Regions from separate parts of the Lactococcus sp. AK05 genome, predicted to be linked through region 2. Evidence: predicted binding sites of a transcription regulator. Region 2 holds the regulator's gene; each other region holds the start of a gene.

Evidence for each region. Region 2 encodes NrdR, which represses ribonucleotide reductase genes. Its sites were predicted from a motif close to ACACNATATATNGTGT; they were not measured.
Region 1: nrdD (anaerobic ribonucleoside-triphosphate reductase) is a predicted target of NrdR. The motif match lies at 1,378-1,393, and genes of this name have one in related genera.
Region 3: AB6B24_RS02790 (redoxin NrdH) is a predicted target of NrdR. The motif match lies at 1,276-1,291, and genes of this name have one in related genera.

What each region holds. Positions count from the first base shown of each region.
Region 1 covers NZ_JBFTEI010000002.1:236,080-239,365, reverse strand. The annotation lists gene AB6B24_RS05690 (LysM peptidoglycan-binding domain-containing protein) at 1-1,133, opposite strand, end outside; gene nrdD (anaerobic ribonucleoside-triphosphate reductase) at 1,477-3,286, shown strand, end outside.
Region 2 covers NZ_JBFTEI010000003.1:94,656-97,941, reverse strand. The annotation lists gene dnaI (primosomal protein DnaI) at 1-238, opposite strand, end outside; gene AB6B24_RS07630 (replication initiation and membrane attachment family protein) at 238-1,413, opposite strand; gene nrdR (transcriptional regulator NrdR) at 1,512-1,958, opposite strand; gene trmB (tRNA (guanosine(46)-N7)-methyltransferase TrmB) at 2,077-2,730, opposite strand; gene AB6B24_RS07615 (phosphotransferase family protein) at 2,851-3,286, opposite strand, start outside.
Region 3 covers NZ_JBFTEI010000001.1:581,098-584,383, forward strand. The annotation lists gene nrdE (class 1b ribonucleoside-diphosphate reductase subunit alpha) at 1-380, opposite strand, end outside; gene nrdI (class Ib ribonucleoside-diphosphate reductase assembly flavoprotein NrdI) at 516-938, opposite strand; gene AB6B24_RS02790 (redoxin NrdH) at 940-1,158, opposite strand; gene plsY (glycerol-3-phosphate 1-O-acyltransferase PlsY) at 1,332-1,970, opposite strand; gene parE (DNA topoisomerase IV subunit B) at 2,245-3,286, shown strand, end outside.

The DNA of each region.
Region 1 (3,286 bases), on a different contig from region 2:
CCTGTTGAAGAACTTGAGGAACCAGCAGATTGTGAAACGATCAAGTTTTGTCCAATATAAATTGTATCAGAATTTAAATGATTCCAACTCTTGAGTTGAGCAATCGTCGTTTTATATTTGACAGAGAGTCCCCAAAGTGTATCACCAGATTTAACCTTAATCGTCGTCTGTGAAGCTGGTTTGGCAGGAGTGACCGAAGTAGTAGGCGTTGTAGTTGCGGCAGAATTTCCTGAAGAAGTTGAACTATTTGTATTAGACGAAGAACTTGAAGTTGTCAATACAAGCTTTTGCCCAATATAGATGACTGTACTTTTAAGATTGTTTGCGCTTTGGATTTGAGCAACACTAATTCCATATTTTTGCGAAATTCCCCAAAGTGTATCGCCAGATTTAACCGTATAAGTGGTTGAGCTTGTACTTGTATTTGAATTGTTATTGGTATTTGTAACTGTCGAACCACCGGTGTTAGAATTACCAGCAGAAGAAGCGCCGTCAAAACGAGTCAAATTATATTGAGAGATAATTCGATTCAGGGAAGCACCATAATTAGGGTCAGTTGCATATTTTCCTGTTAAAGCTGCGGTTGCATCTTGATAAGTTGCCGCGTTTGCTCGCCAAGCTTTAGCGTAATAAGGACCATTTCCAAAGTTTGTAGTTTTTAAAACATAAGCATTGTCTTGGAAACTTTGATTAAAGGAAGGATAAACCCTAAATGGCATATCTTTTGTGACCCATTTACCATTGAGATATTCTTGAGTTTTAAAAACAACGCTTTTTCCTTGATAAGTTCCTTGAATACCGAATAAATTATAATAGGGGGCACGAGAAAGTTGGCTTGAACCCCAGTTACTTTCCAAAATAGCTTGGGCAATCATAACTGAAGGATAAAGACCATTACTATCGGCAACTGGTTTTGCTGATGCAGCAATACTTTCAATAAAAGCTTCTGTCGAATTTGTTGCGGCTTGAACCACTGGGCTTGTTTGTTGGAGCAAAAGCTCATGAGTGGTCGTCAAAGTTCCCGCAATGAGAACAGCGCCAGCAAATTTGGTCGCTGGTTTATAAAAAGCCAGTGGTTTTTTAGCTTTCTTTTTTAAATGTCTATTTTTAACTTTAATACGAGAAACTGGCATAAATAATTCCTTTCCTGAAAATACAGAATAAAATAAGTACTACCCTATTTTACCACGGTTAATGGAAGAAAAAGATGACAATTATGTGGCGGTTTGTAAACGTTTTTTATTTAATGTTTTATATTGGCTAGAAAATGTGAGAATTTAGAGAAAAAGTCTGATTTAAGACGCATTAATTACGTTTTGAATACAAAGAGATTATATTTTGCTTTGCGAAATTGAGAAAAGGGAATGAAAACAAGCAACACAAGATATTGTGTGTGTTTACATAATTTAACCTATATATTGTGTCATTTCCGAGAATTTGATAAAATAGATGATGTAATTGAAGAGGATGGTTAATATGAAAAGTGAAGTAAAATATCAAGATGTAACACTAGAAGAAATTAATGTGATAAAGCGTGACGGACGCTCAGTGAAATTTAACAGTGAGAAAATTTTTGATGCTTTGACTAAAGCGGCTAAAAAAGTCGAACTGACAGATATGTCGGTTCTTTCAGAACTTACTGACAGAGTAGTCAGTGAAATCTTTACTCGTTTTTCTGAAAATGTCAAAATTTATGAAATTCAATCAATTGTTGAGCAAGAACTCCTTGAGTCTGGTGAAACTCAATTGGCTGAAGAATATATCTCTTATCGTGCTAACCGTGATTTGGCCCGTACCAAAGCAACGGATATCAATTTTACGATTGAAAAATTAATTAATCGCGACCAAACTGTCGTTAATGAAAATGCCAATAAAGATTCTAACGTTTTCAATACTCAACGTGATTTGACAGCTGGTGCGGTTTCCAAAGCAATTGGATTGAAACTTCTTCCGCCACATGTGGCAAACGCTCACCAAAAGGGTGATATTCATTATCATGACCTTGATTATAGTCCATTTACTACAATGGCTAACTGTTGTTTGATTGACTTTAAAAATATGTTTGAAAATGGTTTTAAACTTGGAAATGCACAAGTAGATTCGCCAAAATCAATTCAAACAGCAACTGCGCAAGCCAGTCAAATCATCGCTAATGTGGCTAGTTCACAATATGGTGGTTGTTCATTTGACCGTGCCGATGAAGTATTGGCGCCTTACGCGAAATTAAATTATAAAAAACATTTAAAAGATGCACAAAAATGGATTGATGGTGCTGAAAAACAAGAAGCTTATGCTCGTGAAAAAACAGCCAAAGATATCTATGATGCAATGCAATCTTTAGAATATGAAATTAATACTTTGTTTACTTCAAATGGTCAAACGCCTTTTGTAACGGTTGGTTTTGGTCTTGGAGACGATTGGTATGCGCGTGAAATTCAAAAAGCAATTTTGAAAGTACGGATTGGTGGCTTAGGTTCAGAACACCGTACTGCCATTTTCCCTAAATTAATTTTCACACTCAAACGTGGACTTAACCTCGAAGTAGGGACACCAAACTATGACATCAAAGAACTTGCGCTTGAATGTTCAACAAAACGGATGTACCCTGATATTTTGAGCTATGATAAAATTGTTGAATTAACAGGTTCATTTAAAGCTTCAATGGGTTGTCGTTCATTTTTACAAGGCTGGAAAGATGAAAATGGGAATGACGTGACTGCTGGACGTAATAATCTTGGAGTTGTTACAGTTAACCTTCCACGTATTGCTCTTGAAGCCGCTGGAAATAAAGAAAAATTCTGGGAAATCTTCAATGAAAGAATTGAAATTGCTCATGATGCGCTTGCCTTTCGTGTTGAACGTGCTAAAGAAGCACAACCTAAAAATGCACCTATTCTCTTTATGAATGGTGCATTGGGACGTCTTGATGCCGAAGGTTCAGTTGATGAATTGTACAATAAAGAACGTGCAACTGTAAGTTTAGGTTACATTGGACTTTATGAAGTGGCGACTACTTTTTATGGCCCAACTTGGGAAAATAATCCTGAAGCTAAAGCTTTTACAATTGAAATTGTGAAACGAATGCATGAAGATTGTGAAGATTGGTCTAAAGCCTCTGGTTATCATTATTCTGTTTACTCAACACCGTCAGAAAGTTTAACTGACCGTTTCTGCCGAATGGATAAAGAAAAATTCGGTTCAGTTGCAGATATTACTGACAAAGATTACTATACTAATTCTTTCCACTATGATGTGCGTAAAAATCCAACTCCATTTGAAAAATTAG
Region 2 (3,286 bases):
TCATGATTAAAACAGGTTCATAACCATCAGCTGCCCGTTTTTCACCTTTTTCAAATTTTTCATGCTCACGAACGTATTCATAAAACTTGGAGTAAGAGCGTTGAATTTCGTCAGAAGTCATTTGATGTTGGGCAATAAAAGCTTGCACATCAGCATTTTTTAATACTTCTGCGACTAATTTTTCAAAATTTTCACGGATGTCTTGACGTTTTCCTAAGATGTCTCCGATAGATTCCATTAATTTTGCTCTCCTTTCAGTTTTTTGAGAGAGTCAAGCCTTATTTTCTCAAGTTTTGCAAGTTCTTCTTGGCTTGTCTTATTTTCATAATCTGGATTTGACCATTTTGGTGCTTCTTTTTTGATTTTCATTGGTCGTTTTTCAGCTCCAGTTTTAGCTTTAGCAGCAGCTAATTCTTCTCGTTCCAAAATTCGTTTTACCGCTGTTTCAGCTGTAAATACTTCATTTCTCATCCAGTCATTGGCTAATGCATTTACAAAATTTGGATTTAATGATGCATTTTTTTGCTGTACTAAAACATAGTGAATCAAAATATTTTGGACTTCTGCTGGCAAATTTTGGCGACTTAAATTAGTTAAAAGTTTATGTTCTTCCGAACTGACAAAGCCTCCAGCTTGCGCTTTTATCTGTCGGATGAAATCATCTGGTTCATGAGATTTACTGATGACAATCAAATCGGCAAAGGCTTTAGGAAAGGCTGAGAGTGCTGGTTGCGGTTGGCTAGCTCCTGAAAGACTTCTCATCAAATTATTCATGTTCAAACTTTTATCAGCATTGGCTGTTTTTTCTGCTTGCTTGAATAATTCGTACCAATTGAGTTCAAATTTTTCTGCTAGTGAATAGAGCGTTAAGGAGTCTTGATTTTCATTGTTTAAATGATAGCCTTGACGTTCCATAATACTTTTAAAGGCCCCCATATCAAAACGTTCATTTGTATTTGAAGGGTTTTGTTGAGCTTGTGAGTCAAAACTAACTTTATAAACTTCATGAAATTTCTTGGAAACTTCTTTTCCTTTCGGTTCCATTCTTTTAGCTAAAGCAGCTACTCGGTTTTCACCAATTCTTGAAATCAAAAGTTGTCTATAAAAATCATCTGCAAGAAAATTTTCAAAATTTAGCGGACTTTTTACTTCAAAATAAAGACTGGTATGATCATCATAAACGCGAACTAATGATAAGCCAGATAATTTATCTAATGCTTCAATAAAAGGATTGAGACCGAGATTTAGATATTCCAAAAAGTGAGAAATTCTTCCAGTAGAGAAGCTTAGCATTAACTGATAAAGGGCAAAGGCATCCGTGCCAATGATTGGTAAATAGAGCAGACGAAAAGCCTCAGCATCAAAGCTGGTCTTTCCTCGATTAAGCATTGTAAATGAATCTCCTGCTCTCATTTTTTCCTCACTTTTTACTGACAGAAAGTTCAGCGAGCTGATCTTTCTTTTATTTGCCGATAAAATGCTCTCTATTCAGTCGCTTTTTACTGACGGATTTATTTTTTGGTAATATTTTTAAGGAGCTCTTCTAATTCACTGACATCTTTGAATGAACGATAGACGCTAGCAAATCTGATATAGGTGATATCATCCAATTCAGCTAGTTCTTGCATCACAAATTCACCAATGACATCTGATTCAACTTCATTACTGTCTAGTTGACGGATTTTTCTTTCAACATTTGCAACTGTTGTTTCAATATCTTCACTTGATACTGGGCGTTTGTATGCTGAACGAACTAAACCACGAACAATTTTTTCACGATTAAAGGGTTCACGTTTGTCATCTTTTTTGATGACTAAAAGGGGCATTTCTTCGATACGTTCAAAGGTTGTGAAGCGAAAACCACATGATTCACAAACACGACGACGGCGAATAGCATCTTCGGCTTGTCTTGAATCAACAACTTTTGATTCTTCAGAAGAACACTTTGGACATCTCATTTTATTCTCCTTAATAGATAATAAATTCTTATTAATTTTACTGACAGAAAATTGGTTTAGACTTTCTTATTCTGTCAGTAATTTTTTTCATTAGTTTTAATGACAGAAAGCAACTTATTTACTTCTTAGGCAAAAATTTTGCTTCTAATCGATAAATTACTTGACCTTTTTGTGAGAATTTTTGCTCATACTCGGTCATTACATTTTGAGGTGCAAATTCTTCGTCTTGGTGTAAATCTAACCAAACTTTTTTAAGTTCCATGCCATAGTTAGCTAAAGAAACTAAAGAATATTCAAACAATCCACGATTGTCAGTTTTGAAATGAATTTCACCTTCAGGACGTAAAATCTTTTCATAAGTTGCAAGAAAAGATTTATAAGTCAAACGACGTTTTTCATGACGTCCTTTTGGCCAAGGGTCAGAAAAGTTCAAATAGACTTGGTCAATTTCACCATCAGCAAAATATTCACTCAAAGCAGCTCCATCAACAAGCATCATTTGTACGTTTGGCAAATCTGCTTCAATTGCTTTATCTAAAGCATAAGATAAAACTGATAATTGCATATCAATTGCAATGTAATTTATTTCTGGATGAAGAGCTGCCATTCCTGTGATGAAAGCTCCTTTTCCACAACCCACTTCAATATGAATCGGATAATCATTTCCAAAACGTTCTGACCAACGTCCTTTAAATTCCGCTGGATTTTCAACTACGATATGTGCGTTTTCAGCAAGCATTTCGCCTGCTCCTTTACGATTTCTGACGCGCATTTTTACCTCAATTTTTTAATTTTTGATAGAAAATCAGCAAAAGTGATCTTCTATTTCTTTATTTTTATTATTCAATTATAAGCCAAAAAATAGGAAGGTCCAAACCCTAGCCTATTTTTACTAAAATAATTCACAAAATTTACGAAGTCCCAAGATTTCTTGATTCACTTCTTTCATTTTTCCTCTAGAAAGATATTCAGAGATTTGGCGAAGAAAAGAAAGTTTTCCATACCAAGCCACTTTATCCATAATATCTGAACGAGGTCTAACACCAGATGTCATCAACCACAAAGACCAGTTATTTGGTTTAATATAATGTGATAAAACATGTGCCATATCAACCATTGAATCTGATAAAAAGACGGTATCCCAATCTACTAAATAAATTTTTCCTGAATTATCATCCACTAACCAATTTTTATGATTGACATCGCCATGAACGACTACGACCTCTTCATTTTTGATTTCGGGAACTTGTTGACGCATTTCTTCAATGATTCCTGACAAAAAATGATTTGTTCGTAAAGCCTCAGTATTTTGGACACAATCCTCTAAT
Region 3 (3,286 bases), on a different contig from region 2:
TTCATTAACACACGGTCTTCAAAATCTTCAAGATAGAGAGAACCGTCATTGTTTTTCATGGCATATTGATTATAAAATTTGTAAGCAGCCATAAATGAATCAAAATGAAATTCAAATTTACTCAATTCTTTACGAAGATTGGTAATGAATTCTGGTTTATATTTTTCAAGAAACTCAGCTTCTAGATATTCTTCTTTAACGAGCCAATTGAGTTTATCGATATATGTATCGGCTTCATAACGATTAGGTTCGACATTTTCTTTAAAAAAAGCAGTAATTGCTTCTTTATCTTTAGCAAGAGGAATGCTACCATTAACGGGAATATTAATCTCGTTATTGAGCTTGAAATAAGTTACATCTTTAAGTTGTTTTAGAGACATAAGTGACCTTTCTTAAAGCGTTCAACCATAAAAAACAGAGGGGTGAACCCGAATATTATAATAAGTTCAAACTAATTAATAGAAATAAAAAGTTAAAAATAAAGAGGCTTCACTCATTAGGGTGAAGCCATAAAATCACAGCGGATTTTTGAAGGTGACTTTCGCTCCTTTGTCAAGCTGTGTAGCGAGTTTTTCGACAGCAGCAACATCGGCTGGTGTACCATTAAACTCAAAATCATATAAAAGCGGAATTTGGTATTTTGCAGAAATTTCTTTAGCAGTAAAAATATAAATACCTGCAAAATTACGATTTCCTGTACCAATAATTCCTAGACAATGTTTATAATTATCATTATAAGCCATAAAGTCAAAAACAGGGTCCATAACGTCTATTGATTTAGAAACAGTTGGAGATTCTTCGGCATAACTTGGCGTTATCAAAAGAAAAGGTTCATTCATTTCTATATCATCGTCAGGACTAATTTCTACATTTGGTAAGTTTGTTTTGGAAACAAAGCGACGTGTTTGCCCAGTCACACTGAAATAAGCAAGTTTCATATTAAGCCAACTTTGCTAATTCGCTAGGACGGAAACCAGAGAAGGCAAAGTCATCTTTAGTAATGACAGGTGCAGCACGAAATCCCATTTCAATCACTTTTTCAACAAATTCAGGTTGTTCATCGATATTGATTTCATCGAAGGCAATTTCATGTTCTGAGAGCCATTTTTTGACCATTTTGCATTGCATACAATTGTTTTTAGAATAGACTGTAACCATTTTAAATCTCCTTTGAGGACAAACGTATTTTATTAGTGAGAGTAAAAAGTCTTTGACTTTTTCTCAACTTTTTATAGTCTTATTTTATCGTAAAAAAAATATCTAGTCAAATTAAAGATACTAGATATTGTGTTGAATTATGTAAAATTATAAAAATAACACAACATATTGTGCTATTTTTCTTTTTGTTTTGATAAGTTTAAACCAAATGGGACAAGGGATTCGCAATGATTTTTGATTCTTTTGAGATTTGTTCTATGTCTTAAAATAATAATAATTGCTAAAACAAAAATAATAATTGAGAATAAAAGGTCGTAGGAAGTAAGAATAAATCCGATGCTAGGGAAAATAAGAATTCCCAACAAAGCGAACAGAGCAGCCACAACGCTAGAGAGGCTAATCATACTAAAAAGCCAGAGGACAAGAATAAAAATAACGAGGAGATAAATAAGAAAGAAAGGACTAAATCCAAGAATCACACCAGCAGAAGTTGCTACAGCTTTTCCACCTTTAAAGCGGTCGAATATTGAAAAAGTATGTCCAATGACAGCAAGAAGACCGAAAATTAGAGGTGAAACACCATTGATATGGAAGAAAAGGGGTAAAAGAGTAGCAAGTGTCCCCTTTAGTAAGTCAAAAGCAAAAACTGAAATTCCTGCCTTTACACCTAGAATTCTAAAAGTATTGGTTGTTCCAGTATTTCCTGAGCCATAGTCATGGAGATTTTTTTTGAAAAAAATCTTGCCAATCCATAAGCCGAATGGAATTGCCCCTAAAAGATAGCTGGCAATGAGAAGAATAATAGTAAGCATAAGTTCTCCGAAGTTTATTTCGTTTAAAATCGATAATCTCTTTTAACTGTACAATTATATCATATTTTTAATAAAGATTACTGACAATATTGAAACATCTTCACTTACTTTTGGAAAAATTCTTACTATTAGATGAAAAAATTGTCAGCAGTCCTTTGACAAAGCTTTCTGAACAAGGTACAATAATCAAGATGAATATTTTTTATTAGCTCATTGTGGATAAAAAAATAGTGATTTAGATAGAAGATATAAGCTTTCGATGAGAGGGAAATAAATGGTAATAGATATTAATAACTATGATGACAGTGCGATTCAGGTTCTTGAAGGATTGGATGCCGTTAGAAAACGTCCAGGAATGTATATTGGATCAACTGACGGAACTGGTTTGCACCATTTGGTTTGGGAAATTGTAGATAATGCGGTTGATGAAGCTTTATCTGGCTTTGGTAACAGAATTTCGGTGACCATTAATGCTGATGGTTCTTTATCAGTAGAAGATGAAGGACGGGGAATGCCAGTTGGGAAACACGCCATGGGTATTCCAACTGTTGAAGTAATTTTTACTATTTTGCACGCAGGTGGTAAATTTGGTCAAGGGGGTTATAAAACTTCTGGTGGACTCCATGGTGTTGGTTCTTCAGTCGTAAATGCCCTTTCGTCTTGGTTAGAAGTTGAAATTACTCGTGACGGAACTGTTTATCGTCAACGTTTTGAAAATGGTGGACATCCAGCGACAACTTTAGAAAAAATTGGGAAAGCACCAAAGTCTAAAACAGGGACTAAAGTTACCTTCATGCCAGATTCTAGTATTTTTTCGACAACTGAATTTAAATATAATATCATTTCAGAACGACTAAATGAGTCTGCTTTTCTTTTAAAAGAAGTGACGATTAGTCTTGAAGATAAACGAACAGATGAAAAAGAAGAATTTCATTATGAAAATGGGGTTCAAGATTTCGTTTCTTATCTTAATGAAGATAAAGACAGTTTAACTCCAGTTCTTTATTTTGAAGGAAAACAAGATGGTTTTGAAGTTGAAGTTGCCCTTCAATATAATGATGGCTATTCAGAAAACATTCTTTCATTCGTCAATAATGTCCGAACAAAAGATGGCGGAACGCACGAAGCAGGTTTGAAGACGGCAATTACGAAAGCAATGAATGAATATGCTCGTAAAGTCAATTTACTCAAAGAGAAAGATAAAAATCTCGAAGGTTCGGATTATCGTGAAGGTTTGACAGCCGTCTTGTCAGTTTTAATTCCTGAGGAACATCTTCAATTTGAAGGACAAACCAAAGATAAATTGGGTTCTCCTT